Regions from separate parts of the Streptomyces sp. TAA204 genome, predicted to be linked through region 3. Evidence: riboswitches for the same ligand, from Rfam matches in the RefSeq annotation. Region 3 holds a riboswitch; each other region holds the start of a gene.
What was found. Region 3 has a riboswitch for cobalamin ahead of H343_RS28215 (hypothetical protein). Riboswitches for the same ligand answer to the same signal wherever they lie in the genome.
Positions count from the first base shown of each region.

Region 1: another riboswitch for cobalamin. It lies ahead of H343_RS0113285 ((2Fe-2S)-binding protein); the one in region 3 lies ahead of H343_RS28215 (hypothetical protein).
Region 2: another riboswitch for cobalamin. It lies ahead of H343_RS0112555 (cobalamin biosynthesis protein); the one in region 3 lies ahead of H343_RS28215 (hypothetical protein).
Region 4: another riboswitch for cobalamin. It lies ahead of H343_RS29705 (ribonucleoside-diphosphate reductase subunit alpha); the one in region 3 lies ahead of H343_RS28215 (hypothetical protein).

Region 1 is NZ_AUKW01000006.1:101,257-108,370, reverse strand. It holds gene argC (N-acetyl-gamma-glutamyl-phosphate reductase) at 1-293, opposite strand, end outside; gene H343_RS0113285 ((2Fe-2S)-binding protein) at 485-1,174, opposite strand; cobalamin riboswitch at 1,477-1,600, opposite strand; gene H343_RS33585 (helix-turn-helix transcriptional regulator) at 1,746-2,687, opposite strand; gene H343_RS0113270 (FAD-dependent oxidoreductase) at 2,722-4,353, shown strand; gene H343_RS0113265 (HEAT repeat domain-containing protein) at 4,607-5,275, shown strand; gene H343_RS0113260 (MerR family transcriptional regulator) at 5,279-6,283, shown strand; gene H343_RS0113255 (histidine phosphatase family protein) at 6,332-6,901, opposite strand; gene H343_RS30440 (hypothetical protein) at 7,044-7,114, shown strand, end outside.
Region 2 is NZ_AUKW01000005.1:396,283-403,396, forward strand. It holds gene H343_RS30315 (cobyric acid synthase) at 1-639, opposite strand, end outside; gene H343_RS0112555 (cobalamin biosynthesis protein) at 636-1,616, opposite strand; cobalamin riboswitch at 1,786-1,915, opposite strand; gene H343_RS0112560 (hypothetical protein) at 2,133-2,345, opposite strand; gene H343_RS30320 (inorganic phosphate transporter) at 2,474-3,844, opposite strand; gene H343_RS0112570 (class II aldolase/adducin family protein) at 4,054-4,695, shown strand; gene H343_RS0112575 (alpha/beta hydrolase) at 4,817-6,019, shown strand; gene H343_RS0112580 (hypothetical protein) at 6,291-7,114, shown strand, end outside.
Region 3 is NZ_AUKW01000001.1:310,321-317,434, reverse strand. It holds gene metE (5-methyltetrahydropteroyltriglutamate--homocysteine S-methyltransferase) at 112-2,430, opposite strand; cobalamin riboswitch at 2,600-2,818, opposite strand; cobalamin riboswitch at 2,910-3,097, shown strand; gene H343_RS28215 (hypothetical protein) at 3,212-3,580, shown strand; gene H343_RS0101335 (DUF2470 domain-containing protein) at 3,691-4,392, opposite strand; gene H343_RS28210 (ATP-binding cassette domain-containing protein) at 4,544-6,169, opposite strand; gene H343_RS0101325 (ABC transporter permease subunit) at 6,166-7,026, opposite strand; gene H343_RS0101320 (ABC transporter permease) at 7,023-7,114, opposite strand, start outside.
Region 4 is NZ_AUKW01000004.1:105,923-113,036, forward strand. It holds gene H343_RS0108795 (extracellular solute-binding protein) at 1-487, opposite strand, end outside; gene H343_RS29695 (GntR family transcriptional regulator) at 815-1,642, shown strand; gene H343_RS29700 (carbon starvation CstA family protein) at 1,747-3,933, shown strand; gene H343_RS0108810 (YbdD/YjiX family protein) at 3,930-4,130, shown strand; gene H343_RS0108815 (GNAT family N-acetyltransferase) at 4,258-4,758, shown strand; cobalamin riboswitch at 4,785-4,954, shown strand; gene H343_RS29705 (ribonucleoside-diphosphate reductase subunit alpha) at 5,258-7,114, shown strand, end outside.

The DNA.
Region 1 (7,114 bases), on a different contig from region 3:
CCGCAGTCCACGACGAGCACGTCCTCGCCCAGCTCCCCGGCGACCGCGGCGGACTGCCCGTGCGGCAGCGCGAGGAAGACGACGTCGTGGCCGGCCAGCTCGGAGGGCGAGGTCTCCACCAGCACGCGGTCCGCGTAGGGGCTCAGGTGGGGCTGGAGCGCGCCGAGCCGGGCACCGGCGTTGGAGTTCGCGGTGACCGCCCCGACCTCGACCTCGGGGTGCGCGGCCAGCAGACGCAGGATCTCCCCGCCCGCGTACCCGCTCGCCCCCGCGACTGCCGCTCGTACTGCCATCCGGATCGAACCCTCCTCGTTGAGAGTATGACTATACGCAGCACGGCAGCTTTATGCAAAGCCGGTGGCGGTGAACTCCCGTCACCGCGTCGGCGTGTATCCGCCGCCGGGCACGGACACGGAAGCCATTGGCCGCCCGGCGCTCGCCCCAGAGGCGGGGCGCCCGGTCACCTTCGTGGCGCTGCGCCGACTCAGCGGTCCAGGCAGCAGTCACCGCACTTGCCCCCGGAGGGAACGCGGTAGAACAGGCAGCAACTGCGGCGCCGGAAGGACAGGTCGGGAGCGACGAGATCCCCGGTGCCGGCCAACCGCCCACGCGCGAGCAGGCCGCTCACGAGCGGGGTGAGCCGCGCACGCAGTCCGGGGCGGAGATGCAGGATCGCGCGGGCCGCCCCGATGAGCGCCGAGGCGGCGTTGCCGTCCAGCAACCGCGGGGCGACCTTGACGCGAAGTCCCGCGGCGAAGGCGTCCAAGTGCTGTTCCATCACGAGCCGGTACAGCGCCTCCACCGCATCCGGGAGCGGCCCGGCTCGTCGGCCCGCGGCGGCCGGCAGCCGCAGGGCCGCTCCGTCGTCGGCGCGGTGCAGGGCGTCGAAGTCGGGTATGACGCCGTGGGCGACGGTGCAGGCCAGCGCGGGCGACCACAGGCGGGCGGCGTGGCCGAGCTGCACGATCGAGGCGGGGATGCGCTCCTCCTGCGTGCCGTAGCGCGCCCCGCAGGTCTGGATCAGGTCCGCGTATCCGCGCGCGTAGGACTCGCGCACCGGGTGCCAGCCCCGGTCCTCCCCGCCGAGGTGGACGGTGAAGAACGGGCCGAGGGACGCAGCGTCGGTCAGCGCCTCCGCCGCCGAGTGGGCGGGGACGGGTCCGGAGGCGGTCATCGGCTCACCCGCGTTCCCGGTCCGCGGTCCCGGACGGGCGAGCGGGGCGTCTTCACACGGCCCGGTGCGGTGAAGGAGTACAGGGTGAGAACGCCGGACAGCGGAGCGGCTCCGGGGACTCCGGCCCGCAGGCGTGCGGTCTGCTCGGCGTGCTCGGCTCCAGTCACCTCCGGGCCTCCGCAGCAGCAGTCCCGGCACACGGTGACCCGGCACGGCAACGGCCCGTTCGGCCTTTCGGGCATGACGCCCTCCTGCCTCTCCGGGGAAGTCCGCCCCGGCTTCGTCGAGGACGCGAGTCGTGGGAGTCTCCTGGCTCTCGGGTCGTCGCTCGTCCCGGCCTTCCCACCGCGTGCGGGCAGTGGCCTGTGTGGGATTCGCTCACCGATCACAGTGGCGGGACCGCGCCGGATTCACACCGGCTTCCTCATTCCGCGCTCGCCTGGTTCCCCGTCATCATGGCACCTTCACCCGGCGCCGCTCACAGCTCGGTCCGTGATCGCCGACCGATGACGCCGTGACCTGGGAGACCGTGACCTGGGAGAAGCCGCACGGGGTCACCGACAACGGGTCATCACTTCGGCGCTGCCGGTGGGGACTTCGTATTCTCCGGCCGGCCGACGCGGCCGGAGAGCTGCTCGCTGCGCGGGCCGGCCCGAGACGGTCGCTGGTTGCCGTCGGCGTCCGTTGAGTGCTGCGACCAGTGGCACGCACGCAGCGCCGTCGGCGACAGACCTGTGGCCTCCTTGACCTTGCGCGCGAAATGGAAGCTCGTCTTGAAGCCCGAGCACGCCGCGATCGATCCGACGGGCAGCCCCGAACTGGTCAACAGCTCGATACCGTGAGTGACGCGTCGGTCCCACAGGTAGCGCATGGGTGTGGTGTTCATGTGCTCACGGAACAGGCGCACCAAGTGCTCAGGACTCACCCTCGCGACCGTGGCGAGGGCTGCCAGGTCGATGTCGCTCTGGACGTTGCGGTGGATGAACAGCCGTGCGTCCTCGATGGGCGCCGGCAGCGCAGCGGGCAGATTCTCGAACTCGGCGATGAAGCGCCACAGCAGTGCCGTGGCCAGCGCGTCGACCAGTGCGCCCTGGGCGGTGAGACGGGTCTGTTCCGTGATCAGAGCCTCGCGCGCCATGTACGTCAGGGCGGAGGACAACGGTCTGGTCGGGCGCAGCTCCTCCAGCCACCGGTTCATCTGCGGGGTGAGTTCGTCGAGTTCGCCGCGTACGAGCGTCTGGCGGGTCTCGGCGCCCTGGGCGAAGCCGATCACCTCGGTGTGCCCGGGCAGCAGGATGCACATCTGCCCCCCGGGAACGGCGTACGGATCGCGGTCGTCCACGTGCACGACCATCGTTCCGGAATGGATCAGCATCAGCTGAACATTGCCCTGCACCCGGGGCCCGATACGGGAGCCAGGAGGGTGGACGACGCTGCGGACCACGGAATTGACGATTCTCAGGCGCCGGGAGGCGGTATCAATTCCAGACACAGGCTTGCTCACTCTGGCCATGTTGCCGGCGCTTTTGCGGTGGTGAGATCTCGGCATGACCGAGATTGAGACACAACTTCTCGTGGTCGGCGGTGGTCTGGGCGGCGTCTCGGCAGCCCTGGCCGCGGCGCGACGTGGCGTGAGCGTTGTCCTGACCGAGCCGACCGACTGGCTCGGCGGCGTCCTCACGAGCCAGGGGGTCCCCCCGGACGAGCACGTGTGGATCGAGCAGTTCGGCTGCACAGCCACCTACCGCGGTTTCCGTGAGGCTGTTCGCTCCTACTACCGCCGCCACTACCCCTTGACCGAGGCGGCCCGCTGCACGGTGGCCTTCAATCCCGGCTCCGCCAAGGTCTCCGACCTCTGCCACGAGCCGCGTGTGTCCCTCGCCGTGCTCGAGGCTCTCCTCGCGCCGCACCGGGCGTCCGGGCGCATCCGTGTGCTGATGGAGCACGAACCGGTCTCCGCGACGGAGACCGGCGACCCCGACACACTGGAGTCGATCACTCTGCGTGATCGCCGTACTGGTGACCTCAGGACGGTGAGCGCTGCCTGGTTCGTCGATGCGACGGAGACCGGCGACCTGCTGCCGCTGGCCGGCGTCGAGTACGTCACCGGCGCGGAGTCGCGGGACGCCACCGGTGAACCGCACGCTCCGGAACTGCCGGCCCCACTCAACATGCAGCCGGTCTCGGTGTGCCTCGCACTCGACCACATCGACGGCGGGGACTTCACCGTCGCGCGCCCCGACAGCTACGAACACTTCGCGACCTCTTCGGCGACGGACTGGCCGGGCGGCCGGCTCTCGCTGACCGCGCCCCATCCCAAGACGCTCGCGCCCTCGCACCACACGTTCATCCCGAACCCCGTCGAGGACCACACGCTCATCCGCCCGGACTACGCGGACCAGCGGGTGGGGCGCCTGGACCGCAACCTGTGGACCTTCCGCCGCATCGCGGCAGCCCGGAACTTTCTGCCCGATGCCTACGCGTCCGACATCACGCTGGTGAACTGGCCGCAGGTGGACTACTGGGACGGTCCCGTCTTCGATGTTCCCGCGGAGCAGGTCGCCTTCCACCTCGGCCGGGCCCGTGAGCTGTCGCTGAGCCTGCTGTACTGGCTGCAGACCGCCGCTCCGCGTCCCGACGGCGGCACCGGCTGGCCGGGGCTGCGTCTGCGTGGCGATGTGCTGGGCGACAGCTCCGACGGGCTGGCCAAGGCGCCTTACATCCGCGAGTCGCGTCGCATCGTGGCCGAGCACACGGTCGTCGAGCAGGAGATCTCCCTGGAGATTCGCGGGAACCGCGGCGCCGTGCAGCACCGCGACAGCGTCGGGGTCGGCATGTACCGCATCGACCTGCATCCCTCCACCGGCGGCGACTCCTACATCGACATCGGCTGCTGCCCGTTCGAGCTGCCCCTGGGCGCGCTCATCCCCGTGCGGGTCACCAACCTGCTCGCCGGCGCGAAGAACATCGGCACCACCCACATCACCAACGGCGCCTACCGGATGCCCCTGGTCGAGTGGAACATCGGCGAGGTCGACGGCCACCTCATCGGCTTCTGCGCGGACCGGGACATCACCCCCTCCCAGGTACGCGCCGACGACAAACTGCTCGAGGAGTTCCAGGCCGAGCTGGACGCCGTCGGCGTCGAGCGTCACTGGCCGAAGATCGTCGGCTACTGACGATCACCACTGAAGTGCCTCGGCGCTCGGCCTGCCGTTCCAACCCGCCGGCCGGCGGGTTGGAACGGCGGACCTCGAACACCCCAACCACGCCGTACGAAGAAGTGAAGCCGACCGGTCCCCGGCGGCCCCATGAGAACTGTGCGCCGTGAAGTCGCTGGTCGCGTTCGCGTCCCCGTGACCGCGCGGAGGGGACCTGCTTGACCTTGACACGGTGACAGGGCCTTCACTTCCTTCCATGGAGGTGGTCCCGATGACGGTCACGGGAGAGGACATGGATGCGGTGCGGGCGCTGGAGGGTCTGGAGGACGGTCGCTCGTCCGTGCGGCTGCGGGTTGCTCTGGCGGCCGGGACGACGCCTGACCCGCGCTTCGTCGACAAGCTCATCGAGCGGTGCGCCGTCGAGCCCGAGTTCTTCGTCCGCGACATGCTGACCTGGGCGCTCACCCGCCACCCGGCGTCCATGACGGTTCCCGCGCTGCTCCGCGAAGTCCGCTCGGAGCCTGCGCGGGCACGGAGCCAGGCGCTGCACACGCTGTCCAAGATCGGGGACCGGCAGGCGTGGCCGGCGCTCACACGGGCGCTGCTGTCCGACGCCGACGACGAGGTGGCGCGGAGCGCCTGGCGGGCGGCGGCCGTGCTCGTGCCGGAGGGCGAGGAGTCCGACCTGGCCGCGGTGCTGGCGACGCAGCTCGGGCGCGGTGGGCGGGAGTTGCAGCTGAGTCTCAGCCGGGCCCTGGTCGCGCTGGGGGAAGTGATCGTGCCGCCTCTTCGGGCTGCGACGACGGTCCCCGACCCGGGCGTGCGTGCGCACGCGCTCGCCACGCAACGGCTGCTGCAGGACCCGGACGCCGGATTCGGGCCGGCGATCGAGGAGGCAAGGCGCATCGTGGCTCTCGGGCCCGGTCAGGAGGGACGATAGGGCGTGTTGATCGGTGAGGTGGCGCGACGGTCCGGGGTCAGCGCCCGCATGCTCAGGCATTACGAGTCGCTGGGTCTGGTGCGGCCCTCGGGTCGTACGGGCTCCGGCTACCGGGAGTACTCCGGGGAGGACATCCGGCGGATCTTCCACATCGAGAGCCTGCGGTCGCTGGGACTGTCACTGCGTGAGATCGGGCGCACCCTCGAAGATCCCGGCTTCACCCCCTCGGCGCTCGTCAGCGACCTCATCGGCCGTACACGCGAACGCATCGCGGCGGAGACCGAACTGCTCACGCGTCTGCGCCGGATCGACGCGGCGGACCCCGCCGGCTGGGAGGACGTCCTCCAGGTCGTCGCCCTCCTCCAGGCGCTGGGGTCGAAGAGCGCCGACGCGCGCCAGCGCGCGGCTCTTTCCTCGGCCGACGAGGTTCCGGTGCCGGTGGAGGCCCTGGTCGAGGCGGCACTGAGCGAGACGGAACCCAACGTCGCCGGAGCCCTTCGATGGGCGCTCGCGAGATCGGGCGGCGGCGGACCGGCGCTGCTGGCGGAGGGTCTGGACTCGCCGGTGGCCGCGGTGCGGGAGCGTGCCGTTCGGTCCCTCGCCGAGATGCCCGGCGATGAGGCTGCCGGGATGCTGCGGGCGGCTCTTGCGAGTCCCGACTCCGTGGTCCGCGGGCATGCGGCTCTGGCTCTGGGGACACGTGGAGTGGCCGAGACGCTCCCGACGCTCATCGACATGATCGTGGAGGGAAGGAACGACACCGACGCAGCCGATGCACTGAGCGTGCTGGCGGGCGACGACGCGACGGCGGAGCGGGTCGCTGCCGTGCTCATCGACCGCCTCGCCCACGGCGGCACTCAAGCGCCCGCACGCGGACGGCTCACCCAGGCGCTGGCGGGCATCCCGGGGGCGACCGCCTCACACGCCCTCGTGGAGCTCTCGCACGACGGGGACCGCGCCGTTGCGCTGACTGCGGCGTACGTTCTTCAGCTGCGCGGCACACGGTGAGGGACCTCGTCCGGAACGGGGACCGCCGCCCAGGCGTCAGCGCAGGTGTCAGCCCGCCAGGCTCAGGCTCCACTCCCCCGGCCGCCCCGAGAGCGTGACGACGGAGAGCGGCGGTGCGTCTATGTGCCAGTACGACTGCGGCGGCGCCTTGAGGACGTAGCACAGCGCGGCCCGCATCACTCCCGGCTCGGTCACCGCGACCACCCAGCCCTGGTTGCCCGCCGGACGGGTGTCGAGCCAGGCGCCGACGCGCTGGATGAACGACAGCAGCGACTCTCCGCCGTGCGGCGCCAGGCGCGGATCGGCGATCCAGGCGCGCACGGCTCCCGGTTCCCGTGCCGTCACCTCCTGCAGCGTGAATCCGTTCCAGCGGCCCATGTCGCAGTCGCGCAGGGCGGGCTGAGCCAGCGGCGCGAGTCCGAGCGAGAGCCCGGTCTCCCGGCAGCGCGGCGAGGGCGAGCAGTAGCGCAGCTCTGCCGCGGCCAGGTGGGACAGCGCCGGTCCCACCCGCTGCATCTCGTGCCACCCCAGCGCGTCGAGCGGGCGGTTGTCCCCGAACCGCACGTCGAGCACCGACGAGCTGCGGCTGGCGGCCAGCAGGGTCAGGCGAAGGGCCATCCGGCGATCGTAGAACGACCTGCTCGCGTGTTCGACAGGGAGTCGTCCAGTTCTCACATCCCGCGCGGGCGCGTCCCCGCAGACCCCGGTGCGATGATGAACCGCGGTGACATAAAGGGACTTACCGGGCATCGGAGGCCGTATGGACCTGGACGAGGTGGCGGACGAGCTGTACGGGCTGCCGCCCGGGGAGTTCACCGCCGCCCGCAACGA
Region 2 (7,114 bases), on a different contig from region 3:
GAACTTGTTCACCACGTAGCCCGCGAGGAGTGACTGGTCCCCGGCGGACAGCAGCGCAGTCGTGCCGAAGAGGGAAGCGAAGACGCCTCCGCGGTCGATGTCGCCGACGACCACCACCGGCAGCCGCGCGCTGCGCGCCAGGCCCATGTTGACGATGTCGGTGTGCCGCAGATTGATCTCGGCGGGGCTGCCCGCCCCTTCGCAGATCACCGCGTCGTGTGTGCGCCGCAGCCGCGTCAGGCAGTCGGTGACCGTGCCGAGAAGCTGCTCCTGCCGCCCCGAGTGGTAGCCGCGGGCGCTCAGTTCACCGACCGCCCTGCCCATCAGCACCACCTGGCTGCTGCGGTCGCCGCCCGGCTTGAGCAGCACCGGGTTCATCAGCGCGGTCGGCTCGGTGCGCGCGGCGGCCGCCTGCATCGCCTGTGCGCGGCCGATCTCGGCGCCCTCCCGCGTCACGAACGAATTCAGCGACATGTTCTGGGCCTTGAAGGGCGCGACCTTGAGCCCTTTGCGCGCCAGCCAGCGGCAGATACCGGCCGTCACGACGGTCTTGCCCGCGTCCGAGGTGGTGCCCGCCACGAGCAGCCCTCCTCCGAGGCCGGTACCGCCGCGCCGCCCGTCCGTCGCGTCCCCGGTCATCGCCTCCCCCTTCCGGCCCGCACGCGGGCCACAGCGAGCCGTCCGGCGACGCCGGCGGCGGTGGTCGTCAGCTGTGCGAGCAGGCCGACTCTCCGCGAGAGGCGCACGGCCCGCGCGATGTCCGCACACCGCACGGTGCGCCCGGGGGAGTTGAGCACCGGCCGGTGCTCCGTACGCCCCCCGTAGCTGAGGACGCCGCCCAGCCGTACACCCAGCGCCCCCGCGAAGGACGCCTCGACCGGACCGGCGTTGGGACTGGGATGCCCGCCGGCGTCGGCCCGCCAGGCGCGCAGGGCTCCGCCCGGACACGGGCCCGCCAGAGCGGCGAGCAGCGCGGTCAGCCTCGAACCCGGCCACCCGGCCAGGTCGTCCAGCCTCGCCGCCGCCCATCCGAAGTGCCGGTGGCGCGGGGAGCGGTGACCGACCATCGCGTCGAGGGTGTTCACCGCGCGGAAGGCCGCCGCGCCGGGCGCTCCGGCTGCGGCACCCCACACCAGGGCGCCGACCACGGCGTCGGAGGTGTTCTCCGCGACCGACTCCACGACGGCCCGCGCGATGCCCTCCGCGTCCAGCGTCTGCGGGTCACGGCCGCACAGATGCGGCAACAGCCGTCGTGCGCCGTCCACATCGCCCCGGTGCAGGGCCGCGCCGACGGCCAGTGCCTCGCGGCCCAGTCCGCTGCCGCCCAGCACGGTCCAGGTCACCGCCCCTGTGAACGCCGTGCCCGCCGCCGCGCCGCCGGCGCCCCGCACCGCTCGGGAGAGGGCAGCCGTTGCTGCGGCCGCACCCGCCACGCACAGCGCGGTGTACGCCGCGCCCGCCGCACGGTGGTCCCGCCACAGGGCGCGCTCCGCCGCGGCGGCGGCCCGTCCGAAGGCGGCGACGGGATGTCCGCGTCGCGGGTCTCCCAGCAGGAGGTCACCCAGATGACCGAGGGCGGCGCCGAAGGCGTAGGAGTAGGCGTGCTGAGCCCGCATCCGTCAGCGGGCCGTCATGCCTCGGAGACACGGTGCGCCCGCCTGACACGGCGGCGCGGGTGCCCGCCCGTGAGCGTACGGGGACGGGGACGGGGATGCGGCCGGGAAGCCACGCATGGCGGAGTCCTCACTCAGGGTCCTCGCCCTGGCTCGACGTACCGGCGGCGAGAGTCTCCTGGCTCCCGGATCGCAGCGCCCCCCGGCCTTCCAGCCCGTCGATCGGGTGGGCCGTGGCCAGTGGTGGGAGTGCGCTCCCCGGTGACAGTGGCGGGACCGCGCCGGATTCGCACCGGCTTCCTCTCCAGCCGCCGTTGGGCAACGGGCAGTCCACCACGTACGGGGAGGGGCGTCAACTCGCCGCTGACCTGCGGCGGGAGAGTGTGAGCAGGCACACGGAGCAGGGGCGGCCCATCAGTTGGGAGTGACGCGCTCGGCGACACGGAAGGGGTACGGGAGTGTCCCGTACCCCTTCGGGGCGCACGTGCGCGCCGGGTGAGGAGGCCGCCGCGGCGGCGTTCAGCCCGCGGTGATGATGTAGATGCCGTAGGCCACTGCCGCGGCGCACAGCGTGAAGCAGGCGTACGCGCCCGTGCGGGCGAGCACCGACGGTCCGCCCGTACGGCCGGCGGAGGTGCCGACGATGCCGAGCGTGAACACGCCGACCAGTCCGACCGTCGCCACGAGGCTGATGCCGAATACCTGGCCGAGCGCTGCCCAGTCGATTTCCATAGCGCTTCCCTGTCTGCTGTCCGGTCTTGTCGGTTCCGGTCTGTCTGCTCCGCGGCCGCTGTCCGGCCGCTGTCCGGACGGTGCACGGTCGGTGCACCGTCCGGGCCGTGCGGACCCGCCCCGGGGCGCTAGCCGAGGCTGGAGCCCGCCCACTGCCGTTCGGACTCGGTGTGGCTCCCGGAGCGCTCCCCGGGAGCGGCGACCGCCGCCGGACCGTCCGGTTCGGCCTCCTGCACAGCGGAGGGGATGACGGGCTCGGCCGCATTCCCCGCGTCGTCCATCTGGTCCCGTACTGCCGCATTGTGCGCGGCGGCGGTGGGCGGCGGTGCGAGTGCCTGCATCGCCGCGTCCACGACCCCGGTGTCCTTCTGCGCCGGCTCGTCCGCGGCGATGGGCGGCGCGTCGTTGACGTTCGTGTGGTCGACGGGCTGGCTGCGCGAGGCGAGCCAGATACCGCCGCTGATGACCACCGCGAGCACCGCGACCGTGGCGACGCCCCAGTCGCCCTGCTGGGCCAGTACGGCCGCACCGGCGGCGATCAGTCCGGCGGCCGGGAGCGTCAGGCCCCAGCCCATGACCATCCGCGCCGCCGTCGACCAGCGCACTACGCCGCCCTTGCGGCCGACGCCGGAGCCCATGATGGCGCCGGAGCACACGTGCGTGGTGGAGAGGGAGAAGCCGATGTGGGAGGAGGCGAGGATCGTGACGGCGGCGCTGGTCTGTGCCGCGAACCCCTGGGGAGGCCTGATGTCGGTGATGCCCCTGCCCATGGTGCGGATGATCCGCCAGCCGCCGAGGTAGGTGCCCAGCGCGATGGCCAGGCCCGCGGAGACGATCACCCAGGTGGGCGGGTCCGCCTGGGGTGCAAGTACGCCGCCGGTGATCAGGGCCAGGGTGATGACGCCCATGGTCTTCTGCGCGTCGTTGGTGCCGTGCGCGAGGGAGACGAGCGCGGCGGAGGTGATCTGTCCTGCCCGGTAGCCCTTGGCCGTGTGCTCCTCGTCGGCGTTGCGGGCGGCGCGGTACGTCAGCCGCGTCGCGAAGAGCGCGGCGAGTCCGGCGACGAGCGGAGCGGCGAGAGCGGGGATGAGCACCTTCATCACCACGGTTCCGCCGTTGATCGAGCCGAAGCCGACGGCGGCGATCGAGGCGCCCATCAGCCCGCCCATCAGAGCGTGCGAGGAGCTGGAGGGGAGCCCGGCGAGCCAGGTCAGCAGGTTCCACAGGATCGCACCGACCAGGCCGGCGAAGATCACTTCAGGCTGTATGCCGGAACCTTCGTTGATGATTCCCGAAGAGATGGTCTTGGCGACCTCCACGGACAGGAACGCGCCGATCAAGTTGAGGACCGCCGACATCGCCACCGCGGTCTTGGGCTTGAGTGCCCCGGTGGAGATGGTGGTGGCCATGGCGTTGGCCGTGTCGTGAAAGCCGTTCGTAAAGTCGAACACCAAGGCCGTGACGATCACGATCCCGATGAGAAGCGTGATGTGTTCCATTCACCCAGGCACAATCAGTCGAAGGTCAAGGACTCGTTGAACGTAGGGACGGTGGGTGAACGGGAGGTGAACTGCGGCAGGCTTCGGCGTGTCGCTCCCCGCTGTCTGTTGTGAGCGGTACCACACCCCGTCACCTCGCCCCCTTCAGCCCCCGCAGCAAGCCGTCCCGCGGCGTGAGCTGACCGCCGCGGCCACCCGGAGGGAGCCGGATGCACAGTGCCTGGCAGGAGTTGGTGGACACCGCCCGCCGTACGGCTGCCGAGGGGCTCGTCGTGGGCACCTCGGGCAACGTCTCCGTACGCGTGGGGGACACGGTGCTCGTCACCCCGAGCGGCGTCCCCTACGACCGGCTCGGGCCCGGCGACCTGTGCGCCGTCGACCTCGAAGGACGCCGCACCGCGGGAAGTCTGCGTCCCACCAGCGAACTCCCCGTGCATCTCGCGGTCTACCGGCACACGGCCGCCCGTGCCGTCGTGCACACCCACGCCGTGCACGCCACCGCCGTCTCCGCCCTCGTGGACGAACTCCCCGCCGTCCACTACATGACGGCCGCGCTGGGCGGCCCCGTCCGGGTCGCCCCCTACGCCACCTACGGCAGCGAGGAACTCGCCGCCCGCATGCTCGACGCCCTCGACGGCCGCAGCGCCTGCCTGCTCCAGAACCACGGCACGGTCGCCTACGGCGACGACCTCGGCCAGGCGTACGAGCGGACCGCGCAGCTGGAGTGGATGTGCCGCCTGTGGCTCACCGCCTCCTCCCTCCCCGGCCGCGAGCCCAGCCTGATCCCTCCGGCCGAACTGCGCCGTGTGGCGGAGAAGCTGAGTGGCTACGGGCAGCCCCGGCCGGAGTGAGCCCGGCCCACGGCCGTCCGCGTGGGCGCCCCGGGTGGCGGATGCCGGGCGGGGATACGAAAATCACCCGGCCGACGCCGCCCACTGGCCCCTGGCGCACTCCAGGCCCGACACTGACGGGATGCGTCTGCGTACGGCGGCCGTCGCCGCCACCTCCGTGCTGGGCGTCGGAGCGGCAGCGGTCGCCGCGGGACGGTACGCCGCCGACGCCGCGCTGCGGCCCGCCCGGTCCGGAGCCTCACCACGCGGCAGGCTCCCGGCGGGATTCGGCGGCCCCGCGCTGACCGTGCACGAGGCCGGTGACGGCTTCATCTCCCTCACCCGCTCCCTCACCTCGCTGCTCCCGGGCACCTACGGGCTCACCGGACGCGACTGCCATGCCGTTGTCGGCCCGGTCCTGGAGCCCGGGGCGGACGGCCGGGAGCCGGTGGCGGTGACAGCCGACACCGTCGTACGCCGCCTGGAGCGGGTCACCCGCGGCGAGCCGGTCCCCGGCAGCAAGGTGTGGCTCACCCCGCAGGTGTGCACGGGAGGTCCGGGGGACGCCGTCGGGGCCGACCGCGACGTCGTCGAGGTGCCGGGCGAACTCGGGCCGCTGCCCGCCTGGTTCGTACCCGGCCGGCGGGATCTGTGGGTCATCACGCTGCACGGCCTCGGGACCGGCCCCGAGCAGGCCCTCCCCCTGCTTCCCCTCTACGCCGGACTGCAGCTCCCAGTGCTCGGCCTGTCCTACCGCGGCGACCCCGGCGCCCCCGCGCCCCCCGACGGCGTGCGTCACCTCGGGGACACCGAGTGGCACGACGTCGAGGCCGCCGTGCGCTACGCGGTGCGGCACGGGGCGGAGAGGGTCGTCCTGCACGGCTGGTCCAGCGGCGCCTCCATGGCCCTGCGGGCCGCCGACGAACTGCGGCTCCGCCCCGGAGCCGCCCCCGGCGAGGGCAGTGCCGCGGGCAGGATCAGCGGACTCGTCCTGGACTCGCCCGTGCTGGACTGGCCGGCCGCTCTGCGCTCCCTGGCCTCCGCCCGGCACATCCCGCGCCCGCTCCTGCCGCTGGCCGTACGGGCAGCACAGGGGCGCGCCCACGTCGACGCGGACCGGCTCGGCGGGGCGATGGACCCGGCCGACCTGACCGTTCCCGCTCTGCTGCTGCACGGGCCGGACGACACCGTCGCCTCATGGCAGACCTCCAGGGAGTTCGCCGAGGCGCGCGAGGACCTCGTCAGCCTCTTCAGCCTGCCGGACGCGCCGCACGCCGCGATGTGGAACGCCGGCCCCCTCCAGTACGAGGAGAAGCTCCGGCATTTCCTGCGGCCCCTTCTGTGAGCCGGATGACCGGACACGCGGGCGCCCCTCGCCCTCCTCGGGCCGGCGGGCGCTGCGAAAGGCCTTCCGGGCGGCGTTTTCGCTCCTCAACTGCCTTTCGCAAGGCGGAGGTTCACTCCCCGTCAAACAAGCGGAGTAGGCCATTCCGGGGTCCCGTTTGGGGTTTGCGCCGCTGACCGTGAAGACTGCCCCTGTGACGCCGTCCCGTACCCCGCGAGACAACCCGCTCCGCCTCGTCCCCACGCGGCCCATCGCCGCTGCCCGGCGCACGGTGACCGCCCGGCGCGCGCGCCCGTCCCCGCCGCCGCCGGAGGGCCTGCCGCCCCGCGAGCAGCTGGCCCGGCACGCACGGTCCGCACTCGCGGACGCGGTGCTGCTCGCACGCTGGGCAGAGCGCAACGGAGCCCTTCCCGGCAGCGGACCGGAGGCCGAGCGCGCCGCCGACGCCCTGCGTATGCCCGTGAGGCACGTACGCACCCACTGGGACCGAGCGCGCCTCGCCGGACTCATCGAGCTGCACGGCGAGACGGCGCGGCCCGGCTGGCGGCTGCGCGCGTGGGAGCGTGACGACGGCGCCGTACTGCGCGGCTGGGTCGCGCTGTTCGACGCGTGGTCCCTGGCCTATCCCGCGCCCACCCCGGCCGATCCCGGGCTGGTCGCCGAAGTGGTGGAGGCCGCACCGCAGTTGCTGTCGGTGATGCACCTGACGGCCGGACCGCTGACCTTCTCCGCACTGCACGACCTCCTCGTCCAGCGCGTCACGGAACTGCGCGCGGAGCGGGACGGTGCCGAGCGGGACAGTGCCGAGCGTGAGGGCTCCGAGCGTGAGGGCGGCCCCGAGTCCGTTTCCGAGCCCGCCCCCGGCCCCGTCCCCGAGCCGGCCGCCGGGACGGGCGGCGGGACGGGCGGCGCCCCCGCGCACGCAACCGCGGCCCGCACACCCGCGGACGTCTCCCTCCCGGGCCTGCTCGACTGGGCGCTCGACGGCTTCGCCGCCGTCGGCGCGCTGACCCGCTGCCCCGATGTGGAGGCGCCTGCCGCGCCGCAGGGCTTCGAGGAGGATGCGGGAGTGCGCCACGGCTCGGCCGTGCTCAC
Region 3 (7,114 bases):
CCTGCCCTGCCGTGCACCCCCGGAGCCTTGGACCGGGGGTGCACGAGCTGCTGTCGAAGACGATGAGCCGGGAGGACGGCGGCTTCCGCCCTCCCGGCCCGGGTGCACGCGTCAGGAGCCCGGAAGCTCCGCCCTCACTGTCCGTGCTGCTTCGACGAGGCTCTCCAGGGAGGACCGGGTCTCCGGCCACCCGCGGGTCTTGAGCCCGCAGTCCGGATTCACCCACAGCCGCTCGGCCGGAATGGCTTCAAGTCCCTTGCGCAGCAGTGTTGCTGCCTCCTCCGCGCCGGGGACGCGGGGCGAGTGGATGTCGTAGACGCCGGGACCGGCTTCGCGGGGGTAGCCGTGTGCTGCGAGTTCGCGGGCCACCTGCATGTGCGACCGGGCTGCCTCCAGGCTGATGACGTCGGCATCGATGTCGTCGATGGCCTGAATGATGTCGCCGAACTCGGCGTAGCACATGTGCGTGTGGATCTGCGTGGCCGGACGCACCCCGCTGGTGCTGAGCCGGAAGGACTCCGTCGCCCACTCCAGGTAGGCCGGACGGTTCGCGGCGCGCAGCGGCAGGGTCTCGCGCAGCGCGGGCTCGTCGACCTGGATGACCGACGTCCCCGCCGCTTCGAGGTCCTGGACCTCGTCGCGCAGAGCGAGGGCGACCTGCCGTGCGGTGTCACCCAGCGGCTGGTCGTCGCGGACGAACGACCAGGCCAGCATGGTGACGGGACCGGTGAGCATCCCCTTGACGGGGCGCTGCGTGAGTGACTGGGCGTACGTCGTCCACGGCACCGTCATCGGCTCCGGACGGGAGATGTCACCGGCCAGGATCGGAGGCCGCACGTAGCGGGTGCCGTACGACTGCACCCATCCCTGCTGCGTGGCGAGGTAGCCGGTGAGCTGCTCGGCGAAGTACTGCACCATGTCGTTGCGTTCGGGCTCGCCGTGCACCAGGACGTCGATCCCGGCGTTCTCCTGGAAGGAGAGCACCTGCTGGATCTCTTCCTTGATGCGGTCCTCGTAACCCGCGGTGTCGATCCTGCCCTTCCGCAAGTCGGCGCGTGCGGTGCGCAGTTCGGACGTCTGCGGGAACGATCCGATCGTGGTCGTCGGCAGCAGCGGCAGCTTCAGGTGGTCCCGCTGGGCCTTCGCGCGTTGGGTGTAGGGCTGGGAACGGCGTCCGTCGGCGTCGGTGATCGCCCCTGCCCTGGCCCGCACCGCGGGATCGTGGGTGATGGCCGAGCCCGCACGGGACGCCAGGTCGGCCCGGTTGGCGGTCAGGTCCGCTGTGATGGAGTCGGTGCCGCCGGCGAGGCCCTTGGCGAGGACGGCGACCTCGTTCGCCTTCTGCCGTGCGAAGGCGAGCCAGCGCAGGACCTGCGGGTCGATGTCCCGCTCGGCGCCCGTGTCGATCGGGACGTGCAGCAGCGAGCAGGACGCGGCCACATCGACCCGGTCGGCGAGTCCGAGCAGGGTGCCGAGGGTGGAGAGCGACTTCTCGAGGTTGTTGATCCAGATGTTGCGTCCGTTGACGACGCCGGCGACCAGGCGCTTGCCGGACAGTCCGCCGGCGGAGGCCAGATCGTCGAGGTTCGCGGCGGCGGCCTCGGTGAAGTCGATCGCCAGACCCTCCACCGGTGCCTTGGCCAGGACCGGCAGGGCCTCTCCCAGGCGGTCGAAGTACGAGGCGACCAGCAGCTTCGGACGGTCCGCAAGGGCGCCGAGGTCACGGTAGGCGCGGGACGCCGCGTTCAGTTCGGCGGCGGTGCGGTCCTGGACGAGGGCCGGCTCGTCCAGCTGCACCCATCCCGCTCCGGCCGCACGCAGATCCGCGAGGACCTCCGCGTAGACGGGCAGCAGCCGGTCAAGGAGTGTCAGGGGGTCGAAGTCGGCGGCGACACCCGGCGCGGGCTTGGACAGCAGCAGGTACGTGACGGGGCCGACCAGGACGGGCCGCGGCGTGTGACCGAGGGCGAGGGCTTCCTTGAACTCGGCGACCTGCTTGGTGCTGTCGGCGGTGAATTCGGTGTCGGGGCCGAGCTCGGGGACCAGGTAGTGGTAGTTGGTGTCGAACCACTTGGTCATCTCCAGCGGTGCCACTTCCTGCGTGCCGCGGGCCATGGCGAAGTACCCGTCGAGGGTGTCCGCGGTGACGGCGGAGCGGTGGCGCTCGGGGACGGCGCCGACCATGACGCTGGTGTCCAGGACGTGGTCGTAGTAGGAGAAGTCCCCGGTCGGGACCTCGTCGATGCCGGCGCCGGCCAGCAACTGCCAGTTGGAGCGGCGCAGGCCCGCTGCGGTATCCCGGAGGGAGTCCGCGGTGACGCGGCCCTTCCAGTAGCCCTCGATGGCCTTCTTCAGTTCCCGGTTCTGGCCCTGACGGGGGAAGCCGTACACGGTGGGCCGTGCTGCCGCGGCTGCGGACTTCGCTGTCACGAATTCTCCTTCGCGAACGATTCGGACGAGTCCCTGTGACAGGAGAGCGCGAAGGAAGCCGCACCAGACGGAGGGTTGAACAGTCCACCTGCGCATGCACGCAGTTGTCCGTCTGACGTTGTGGTCGCCGACCCGCCCTCGAGGCCACTGGGACAACCGCACGTGATGGGTCACGCGCGGGCAACGGGCAGGTCTTCGGACTTGCGGGCACGTCCGCTTTCGAAGGCGGATTCCTACTGGCCGTCGCTTCCCGGGCCCTGGGGGCCCAGTGCTCATGACGGCGGTCGTTCCCACTCACCGCTGCGGGGCAGTCCCGGATTCCCACCGGGTTCCCTCTTACGACGTGCCTGCCTGGCGGGCAGGACGAACCAGCTGCTGTTTCAGAGTATGGCGCAGAGAGCCAGGACGGAACACCGCCCCTCGCGGGCCCCGGAACGACCGGGTGCTCAGCGGTGCCGCCCGGGCCCACTGGAGTGGACCACATCCGGATGGAATGATGACCGTTGACATGGCGACGGCGGTCCGAGGAAGCCGGTGTGAATCCGGCGCGGTCCCGCCACTGTGATCGGTGAGCGGATCCCCGACAGGCCACTGCCCAGGCGGGTGGGAAGGCGGGGACGAGCAATGACCCGAGAGCCAGGAGACTCACGCGGTCGCCTCCTCGACGTACCGGGGCGGATCTCCCCGGAGAGAGGGACGGTTCGACGTGCCCGAGGCAGCGGTCGATGAGGCATCCGGCGAAGCGGAGGCAGCGCAGACGTTCAACCCTGCTCCGTGCCGGATCGTCGTGTGCCGGGACTGCTGCTGCGGCAGCCCCAAGGTGACCGGACTGGATCACACGGCGCAGACGGCTCGCCTGCGTGAGGAGGCGCCTGTCCGGGTCTCCGACTGTCTGGACGTGTGCGACCAGGCCAACGTCATCGTCGTACAGCCTTCCGCCGAGGGCCGTGCTGCCGGCGCCCGACCCGTCTGGCTGGGGCTGGTCAACAGCCCGGACGCGACCGAGGACGTCTCCGCCTGGGTGCGGGCGGGCGGCCCCGGCGTCGCCCCGCGGCCGGAGATCCTCGGCCTGCACCTCATCACGCCGCCTCGCCGGGGGCTTGCCGGGAACCGCCGCGGCGCTTCGCCGCCCCGTGATCGGGGGCGATGAGCCACTTTCGTCACCGGCTCGAAGACCCGCGAACCGAGGCTCCGGTCCGTCCGGGCGGGTCTTCAACGCCACGTGTGGATCGGGACGCGACGGGCTCCGGCCGTTGGTGATCAGGCCAGCAGATGGTCGGAGTGGGAGGCGCGGCGGGCGGCGTCCAGGAGGGCTTGAATCCGGGAGTCGGCCTGCTCGGGGTCGGTCACGGGAGCAGTGAACGGCAGCCGGGCGTCGCGATGGGCGTTCGGATATTCGAGGCGCAGCGTCAGGCCGTAGCGGTCCAGGGCCACAGGAACAGCACGCAGAATGCCCCGCTCGGGCCGCGGTCGCACGAGACGCAGCAGCAGGGGAACGGATTCGCCGTGGCCGTCCAGAAGGTGCGTCAGCGTGGCGGCTTCGCGGGCGGCCAAGGGGTCGGGGGTTGTCTCCTGGAGCGCGTCGAGCGTCACGTACGAGCGTGCGCGGGAGTCTTCGAGCACCGCCTGGCCGAACTCCATGCATGTGCTCCTGGCTTCGCTGTCGAACGCGGCTGCCAGCAGTCCGGTGACGGTGACACGGGCCCGCAGCCGGTCCCGCACCGGTGTGGGCGCGATATCGGTGAGTTCGAGCCTCGCGGGGATGCGCATCTCACCCCTGGCGGCAGGACTCTCCGGCGGTGCGTGAAGGTGGATGCCGCCGGTCGCCTCCGCGTCGTCGATGCGGTGCACCTCGGCATGGGAGCCGTCGCTCATCACCGTCATCGAATGGGACGAAGCCAAGATCGACCGGACGTGTTCGGCGGGCGTGGGCTCTGTGGCGCGGGTGCGGAAGGGGCGCATCCAAGTTCTCCAGTTGCACGGTCGGAGAGGCGTACGGCCACCCGGGGATTGAATTAATTAGGTTAGGCTAACCTAATAATGAGTGGAGCCGTGATCCGGTGTCTTCGGAGTGCTCGAACTCCGTTCCGGCCAGGTGCGTTGTGACTGGTTGTCAGCTGCTTTCCGCCCGACCCGATCGACCGCGTACCGCGCAGCTGCGTCCCCCGGCTGCACGCACCATGTCTGCGGGAGCCCCGGAGGACGGGGCGTGGAAGAAATCCGCGACCGTGCCCTGCTGAACGCAGCGTCCGGCCTCGAAGACCGCCACCCTGTGGGTCAGTCGGTGTACGGAGTCGAGGTCGTGGCTGATGAACAGCAGGGCGGTGCGGGCGGGTGCCAGCAGGCCGGGCAGGGCACCCAGCACGCGCTCGCGCGAGATGACATCCAGCGCCGAGGTCGCCTCGTCGCACACGAGGAGCGCCGGGCGTGCCAGCAGGGCCCGCACGAGCGCGCAGCGCTGCAGCTGACCGCCGGAGAGTCGGCCGGGTACCCGGTCCAGCAACTCCTCCTCCAAACCCAGCAGATCCGCGGTACTTCGCGTTTCTGCTTCGGCGGCCACCGGAGTCATCGAGCGCAGGAGCCGCCCCGTCGCGGCGAGTTGTCCGAGGAGCGGCCGGCCGGCCTCGAACGACTCGGAGCTGCTCTGGTGCACGTACTGAACGGCCCGGCGCTGCTGGGGACTTCGCGCTTCGATGCGGCGGGGCACGGCGTTGCCGTCCCGTCCCAGTTCGCCGTCGGTCGCAGGAGTGAGCCCGGCCAGCAGCCGTGCGAAGGTCGTCTTTCCGGAGCCGGACGGCCCGATGAGGGCGGTCGTGCTGCCCGGCGGGAAGGACATGGTGACCGGCCCGGTCAGCAGATCCCGGCCTCCCCGCCGTCGGACGGCCACGTCATGGGCGGTGACGCCCTCGCTCGTGAGGGATTCCGGCGGGTTGGCCGGCGGTACGTCGCCTGTTCGGGTGCCACGCTCCGCCGAGAGGAGCCCGCGGGTCAGCGGATGTACGGAGCGCTCCGCGGCACCGAGAACCTCACGCACCCGGCCTGCCTCCACGGCACGCCCCTGCTCCAGCACCGTCACGTGGGTGGCCAACTCACGTACGAGTGCCAGGTCGTGGCTGAGCAGCAGGATGCCGGCGCCGCCGTTCACAAGCGTCCGGAGCCGTGCCGTGAGCGCGGAGGCCGTGGCCGGGTCGAGGCCGCTCGTGGGCTCGTCCAGCACCAGTGTCCGCGCTCCGGTGACGAGGGCCGAGGCGAGCGCCACCCGCTGCTGCTCACCGCCCGACAGCTGGTGCGGGAGCCTCCGTTGCATCTCCGCGCCCGGCAGACCCGCCGTCTCCAACGCTGCCCGGACCGATTCCGCACGGGTGCCGGGCGCACTGCGGCGCAGTGCAGCGAGCTCCCTGAGGGCGCGGCCGACGCGTCGCAGCGGGTCGAGCACGGTCTCCGGGTGCTGCGCGAGGTGTCCGGCGCTTCCGGACCGCAGTGCCCGGCGGCACGGCTCGTCGAGCGCCAGCAGGTCCTCACCCTCCAGAAGCACTTCGCCCTGGAGCCGTGTCCCGGGCCGCGAGGCGCCGAGCGCGCCCAGCCCGAGAGTGGTCTTGCCGCTGCCGGAAGGGCCGACGACTGCGGTCACGCGTCCCGCCGGGACGGTGAGTGAGACGTCGTGCAGCAGCGGACGGGCCGCCGTCGCGGCGTGCGCGGAGAGACGGCGGACCTCAAGGAGCGGTGCGTGCTGCGTCATCCGGCCCTCCTCCTGCGGGCCAGTGCCCGGTCGACGCAGAGGTTTCCGCCGACGCACAGCGACATCAGGAGTCCGGCGGGTACGAGCACGGCAGCGGGCTGGGCGAAGAGGGCATCGCTGTTGCGCTCGATGAGCACAGACCAGTCGGGTGAGGATGAAGGCAGTCCCAGGCCGAGGAAGTTCGCGGACGCCATCAGATAGAGCACACCGGAGAAGCGGGCACCTGCGTCGGTGGCGAGCGGCCCGGTCAACTCGCGGGTGAGGTGGCGCAGATGGACGTACACCCAGCCGCGTCCTTGCATCCGCAGTGCCTCGACGACGGTGCGGCATCCGGGGTCCAGCGCCGCGGCTCGCACCAGCCTGGCGACGGAGGGAACCTGAAGCGCCGCCGTGACCGCGATCAGCCAGGCCCAGCTGGAGCGTCCGGTGGCCGCCAGTGTCAGAAGGATCATCAGGCCGGGCAGCGCCAGCGCCAGGTCGAGGGCGCGCATGACCGTCTCGTCCAGCCAGCGCCGCGTCCCCGCGGCCAGCAGCCCGAGCGGTACCGCGATCACGTAACTCAGCAACAAGGCCGCCAGCGTCCCGCCGATGACCGAGGAACCGCCGTGGAGCACCAGCGAGAGCACGTCGCGGTCCAGCACGTCGGTGCCCAACGGGTGCCCGGGGCCGGGAGGTTGGGATGGCAGCGCGACAGAACCCGGTGGCGGGTCACCGGAGCCCGCCATGAACGGGCCGATCAGGGCCAAAAGCAACGGCAGGCTGAGCAACACGCCGGCCAGGAGGTCGGCCGTCGTGAGTCCCTGGCGGATGCGGGGACGGTTTCTCCGCAGGGAGGAGGCGGCTTCCGGTTGGGTCATGCCAACGCCTCCTTGCGAGGCGCCAGCCGTTGGGAGACGAGGTCGCCGGCGAGATTGACCACGACGACGGTGCCCGCGAACAGCAGGG
Region 4 (7,114 bases), on a different contig from region 3:
GGCCGGCGTCGGCCCAGATCTTCTTGTTGTAGATGACGGTGCGGTTGACCGTGTACCAGGGCGCGGCGTACTGCTTGCCGCCGTACACGGCCGACCGGTTGACCGACTCGGTCCAGTCCGCGCCGATGCTCTTCTTCAGGTCACCGAGGTCGGCGAGGCCGCCCGTCCTCGCGTACGCGGGGGTCTGGGTGTTGCCGATCTCGATGACGTCCGGAGGGTCGGACTCCGAGAGCGCGGTGGTGATCTTCTGCTGGATGCCGTTCCACTGCTGGACCTCCAGCTTCAGCTTGGCGCCCGTCTTCTTCTCGAAGGCCGCCCTGACGTCCTTCTCCCACTGCTCGGGCGTGGAGCCGTCCATCGCCCACAGCGTGAGCGTCTGCCCCTTGAAGCCGTCCGCACCGGAGTTCGTCCCACCGTCCGACCCGCAGCCCGCAACACCCGTCAGAAGTGCCGCGGTTACCGTCGCGGCCACGAGTCCTCGTTTCACAGCATCCTCCCCGATGGACCGGATGTGGTCTAATGGTTTAGACCAGTCAGCAGCTTGGCCTAGACCTATCGCAGGTGTCAACGGGGTCGCGAACCCACTCCTGCTTCCGTTATCGGAACGACATCTGGGCGGGAGAGCCCCCTGCACCCGCCTCCGTGCCACGATGTGAGCCGCGAAGCACAACCGGAGCCGAGCCTGCGAACCGGAACAACACCGCAAGGGCCCTCGGAACCGGCGCGCGGACCGGAGCCGGAGAAGGGGCACCCGGCACGGACCTCAGGGCAGAAGCCGGTGACGGCAGTACGACGACAGGCGGGAAGGCGAGCCATGAGCACGGACGGGGGCGCGGTCACAGCCGCGGCAGAGCCGGAGTCCGCGGGCGGCAACGGCGGCGCGCGGACCGCACGCGTGCCCAAGTACTACCGCCTCAAGCGCCACTTGCTGGAGATGACGGAGACCATGCCGCCCGGCACTCCCGTCCCGCCCGAGCGCGCTCTGGCCGGCGAGTTCGACACCTCACGGACGACCGTGCGCCAGGCCCTGCAGGAACTCGTCGTCGAGGGACGCCTGGAGCGCATCCAGGGCAAGGGCACCTTCGTCGCCAAGCCCAAGGTCTCCCAGGCACTGCAACTGACCTCCTACACCGAGGACATGCGCGCCCAGGGGCTCGAACCCACCTCGCAGCTGCTGGACATCGGCTACGTCACCGCAGACGACCGCCTCGCCGACGCCCTCGGCATCCCCGCGGGCGGCCGCGTCCTGCGCATCGAGCGGCTGCGGCTGGCCAGCGGCGAGCCCATGGCGATCGAGACGACGCACCTGTCCCAGCGGCGCTTCCCGGCCCTGCGCCGCAGCCTGGTGAAGTACACCTCGCTCTACACGGCCCTCGCCGAGGTCTACGACATACACCTCGCCGAGGCGGAGGAGACCATCGAGACCTCCCTGGCCACCCCGCGCGAGGCCGGACTGCTGGGCACGGACGTGGGACTGCCGATGCTGATGCTCTCCCGCCACTCGCTCGACACCGACGGCGAGCCCGTGGAGTGGGTCCGCTCCGTCTACCGCGGCGACCGCTACAAGTTCGTCGCCAACCTCCAGCGTCCCCACCGCGGACGCGGCGCCGACGGTGGCCGGGAAAGCCGTCCGGGAAGATGACGAGCCCTTAACTGCCGAACTCTGTCCGTGGCATGGCGTCGCCGGTGCCGGGTGGCTTACCGTCCTTGCCGTCGTGAAGCAACCCCGACGGGAGGGCGACCCCGGTGCGAACCGCCAGTCCACGCACGATCGTCATCTGGTCCGCTGTCGCGCTGGTCGGCGCGGTCGCCTGGTCGATACTCGCGCTCTCCAGAGGCGAGGAGATCTCGGCCGCCTGGATGGTGGCCGCGGCGCTCGGCTCGTACGCGATCGGCTACCGCTTCTATGCGCGCTTCATCACCAACCGCGTGCTCAAGGTCGACAAGACCCGCGCGACGCCCGCCGAGCGGCTGAACAACGGCATCGACTACCACCCCACCGACCGCCGTGTGCTGCTGGGCCACCACTTCGCCGCCATCGCGGGCGCGGGCCCGCTGGTGGGCCCGATCCTCGCCGCGCAGATGGGATATCTGCCCGGCACGATCTGGATCATCGTCGGCGTCATCTTCGCGGGCGCCGTGCAGGACATGGTGGTGCTCTTCTTCTCCATGCGGCGCGACGGCAAGTCGCTGGGCCAGATGGCGCGTGAGGAGATCGGACCGGTGGGCGGCGCGGCAGCGCTGATCGCCGTCTTCGTCATCATGATCATCCTGCTCGCCGTGCTGGCGCTCGTGGTCGTCAACGCCCTCGCCGAGTCGCCGTGGGGCACCTTCTCCATCGCCATGACCGTGCCCATCGCGCTGTTCATGGGCTTCTACCTGCGCGTGATCCGGCCCGGCCGGGTCAGCGAGGTGTCGCTGATCGGGATCGTCCTGCTGCTGTTCGCGATCGTCTCGGGAAGCTGGATCGCGGAGTCCTCGCTGGCGGACGCGTTCACGCTGGAGCCGGGCACGCTGGTCGTCTGGATGGTCGTCTACGGGTTCATCGCCTCGGTGCTGCCCGTATGGATGCTGCTCGCGCCGCGCGACTACCTGTCGACCTTCATGAAGATCGGCACGATCGCGCTGCTCGCGCTGGGCGTCGTCATCGCACTGCCGACCATGAAGATGGACGCGGTCACGGACTTCGCGGGGAGCGGCACCGGTCCGGTCTTCGCCGGTTCACTCTTCCCGTTCGTCTTCATCACCATCGCGTGCGGCGCGCTCTCCGGGTTCCACGCGCTGATCTCCTCGGGCACCACCCCGAAGATGATCCAGAAGGAGACGCAGATCCGGATGATCGGCTACGGCTCCATGCTGATGGAGTCGTTCGTCGCCGTGATGGCGATGGTCGCGGCGTGCATCATCGACCCCGGGCTGTACTTCGCGATGAACGCCCCCGCCGGCGTGATCGGCGACAGCGTGCAGTCGGCGTCGCAGGCGGTGGCCGACCTGGGCTACTCGATCTCGCCCGAAGCGCTCGCCTCCGCCGCCAAGGAGGTGGAGGAGCAGTCGCTGCTCTCCCGTACGGGCGGGGCACCCACCCTCGCGGTGGGCGTCTCGGAGATCTTCTCGCAGATCATCGGCGGCGCCGGAGCGAAAGCGTTCTGGTACCACTTCGCGATCATGTTCGAGGCCCTGTTCATCCTCACCGCCCTCGACGCGGGCACCCGCGTGGGCCGGTTCATGCTGCAGGACACCCTCGGCAACATCTACAAGCCCTTCCGCAACATCAGCTGGATTCCGGGTCTGTGGCTGTGCAGCGCCATCGTGGTCGCGCTGTGGGGCTACTTCCTGTGGGTCGGCGTCCACGAGCCGCTGGGCGGGATCAACCAGCTCTTCCCGCTGTTCGGCATCGCCAACCAGCTGCTCGCGGCCGTCGCGCTGGCGGTGGCGACCACGCTGCTGGTGAAGTCCGGCAAGCTGAAGTGGGCCTGGGTGACGGGCGTTCCACTCGTCTGGGACGCCGTGGTGACCCTCACGGCGAGCTGGCAGAAGGTCTTCTCCAGCGACCCGAAGGTGGGCTTCTTCCAGCAGCGCTCCGACTTCCAGGCGGCCATCGACAGGGGTGAGGTGCTCCCGCCGGCCAAGAGCATGAGCGACATGCAGACCATCGTGACCAACTCCACCGTGGACGGCGTGCTGGCCGCGCTCTTCGCCGTACTGGTGATCGTGGTGATCGCGGACGCCGGACGCACGTGCGTCAGGGCCCTGCGCGACCCGGCCTCCGCCACGCTGAACGAGACGCCGTACGAGGAGTCCAAGCTCGTCGCACCGGCCGGCCTCATCCCCGACAAGGAGGAGAAGGCCGAACTGGCGGCGGTGGGCGCGGGCGGTTCCGGCCCCGGGTCCGGGGAGACGGCGGGCGGCTCCGGGACGCGGGAGGAGCCGTGACCCGGCAACTGCTGCGCGGCGCACGCTGGGTCCGCTGGTACGTGCGCGAACTGACCGACGAGAGCGCCTACGACCGGTACGTGGAGCACCTGCGCAAGCACGACCCGGACGCGCGGGTACCCAGCCGGCGGGAGTTCGAGCGGCAGCGCACGGACGCCCGCGACAACGACCCCCGAGGAGGGTTCCGCTGCTGCTGACGTGTGCACCGCGGACGCGGGACGCAGACGCGGGAGGAGCCTCACGAGGAGCGCACGAGGAGCCGTCCGCCCCGAGGGGCGGGCGGCTCCTCCGCCGTTGTCGGTGGGATACGGCAGACTCCCGCACATGGACCTCACGATCAGACGCCCACGGCCCGACGAGCTGGAGACCGTCGGCGAGCTGACGGCACGTGCCTACCTCGAGGACGGCCTGCTGGACTTCGGCGAGAGAGACCCGTATCTGGAGCATCTGCGCGCCGCCCGCCACCGCGCCGAGCACGCCGAGATGTTCGTGGCGGCCGACGCCGGCTCGGACCTCGTGCTGGGCTCGGTTGCCTTCGCGTCGTACGGCGGGACGTACGCGGAGATCGCCCGGCCGGGAGAGGGCGAGTTCCGCATGCTGGCCGTCCGGCCCGGCAGCCGGGGAAGGGGAGTCGGCGAGGCCCTGGTGCGGACATGCGCGGAACGCGCGCGTGAACTCGGCCTGAGGCGGCTGGTGCTCTCCAGCCACCCGCGGATGCTGTCCGCCCACCGGCTCTACGGGCGGCTGGGGTTCGCGCGCACACCCGATCGGGACTGGCACCCGCTGCCGCTCCTCGCGCTGATCACCTTCGCTCTGGAGCTGTGAGACTTCACTCTCGTCCGGCACAAGATGTGGTGTCGTCTGTCGTTGGCCGCCACCAGATGTATGGTGGTGCTGGCTGCCATGCAGGGGAATCCGGTGCGAGTCCGGAACTGTCCCGCAACGGTGTGCGATGTGCTGTTCCCCGTGCCGGGAGCCGGACGTCGCAAGTCCGAGTGCCTGCCGGCGGCGTAGACGACGTCCGGGTCCCGAGGGATGGACCGGTGGACGCTGGAAGGTGTGCCGCCGCCCGCTGCGGCATGCCCGAACGCCCCGCCGTGTGCGCTCGCCCCGGGTCCCATCCGAGCGAGGGAGAGCACACCCCGTGACCATCGCATCCGCCGAAACCGCCACCCCGCGCGGTGACTTCGGCGCCCCTGACGCCTCCGGCGCATCCAGAGCCGCAGGAGGAACCACAGAGGCAGAAGGGGCCACCGGCGCCGCCGACGGCCCGCACACGGGCACGCAGCCCGCCACACAGCCCGCCGCGCCGGGCTCGCGGACTCTGCTGGACACCCTGACCGAGCTGTCCGCCGACCTGCCCGGCACCGACCCGGAGAGGGTCGCCTCCGCCGTGCTCCGCGGCCGTCAACAGGGCAGCAGCGAAGCCGAGTTGCGGGCGCTCGCGGCGGAGGAGGCGGCCGGGCTCATCGGGGAGGAGCCCGCCCACTCGCGGCTCGCCGCCCGTCTCCTCACGCTCGCCGTCCGGGAGGAGGCCCGCGGGCAGGGCGCCACCTCCTTCTCGGCGTCCGTCGCCACCGGCCACCGCGAGGGCCTGATCTCGGACGGTACGGCCGCGTTCGTACGGACGCACGCTGAGCGACTCGACGCCCTGGCGGAAGCGGCGACGGCCGAAGGGGCGGACGACCGCTTCGGATACTTCGGGCTGCGCACGGTCCACTCGCGCTACCTGCTTCGCCACCCCACGACCCGACGGGTGACCGAGACGCCGCAGCACTTCCTGCTGCGCGTGGCATGCGGACTGGCGGCGGACGGCTCGGACGCGGCCGTCGACGAGGTCGCCGAGCTGTACCGGCTGACCAGCTCTCTGGCCTACCTCCCCTCCTCCCCCACGCTCTTCAACTCCGGTACCCGGCACGCCCAGATGTCGTCCTGCTATCTGCTGGACTCGCCCCTGGACGAGCTGGACTCGATCTACCAGCGCTACCAGGAGGTCGCGCGGCTCTCCAAGCACGCCGGCGGCATCGGCCTGTCCTGGTCCCGCATCCGGGCGCGCGGTTCGCTGATCCGGGGGACCAACGGGCACTCGGGCGGCATCGTCCCGTTCCTGCGCACCCTGGACTCCTCGGTCGCGGCGGTGAACCAGGGCGGCCGGCGCAAGGGCGCGGCGTGCGTCTATCTGGAGACCTGGCACGCCGACGTCGAGGAGTTCCTGGAGCTGCGCGACAACACCGGTGAGGAAGCCCGGCGGACGCACAACCTCAACCTCGCGCACTGGGTTCCGGACGAGTTCATGCGCCGCGTGGAGGCCGACGGCGACTGGTCGCTCTTCTCTCCCTCACAGGTGCCGGAGCTGACCGACCTGTGGGGCGACGCGTTCGACGACGCCTACCGGCGGGCCGAGTCCGAGGGGCGCTTCGTCAAGCGGGTGCCGGCCCGGCAGCTCTATGCCCGCATGATGCGCACCCTGGCGCAGACCGGGAACGGCTGGATGACGTTCAAGGACACCGCCAACCGCACCGCCAACCAGACGGCCGAGCCCGGCAGCATCGTCCACTCCTCGAATCTGTGCACCGAGATCCTGGAGGTCACCGACGACTCGGAGACGGCGGTGTGCAACCTCGGCTCCGTCAACCTCGCGGCGCATCTGGGCGAGGACGGCGAGATGGACTGGGAGCGCCTGGACGCCACCGTCCGTACGGCCGTGACCTTCCTCGACAGGGTTGTGGACGTCAACTTCTACCCGACCGGGGCGGCCCGGCGTTCCAACTCCCGCTGGCGCCCCGTCGGTCTGGGCGTGATGGGGCTGCAGGACGTCCTCTTCCGCAGGCGCCTGCGCTTCGACTCGGACGCGGCACGGGAGCTGTCCGCACGCATCAGCGAACGCATCATGCTCGCGGCCTACGAGACCAGCGCCGAACTCGCCGAGCGGCACGGCCCGTTCGGCTCCTGGACTAAGACCCGTACGGCGCGCGGCGTGCTGCACCCCGACCACTATCCGCGGGCCGTTCATGCCTGGCCGGAGCGCTGGGCGGCGCTGCGTGCCCGCATCGCGCGGAGCGGCATGCGCAACTCGCTGCTGCTCGCCGTCGCACCGACGGCCACGATCGCGGCGATCGCGGGTGTGTACGAGTGCATCGAGCCGCAGGTCTCCAACCTCTTCAAGCGCGAGACGCTGAGC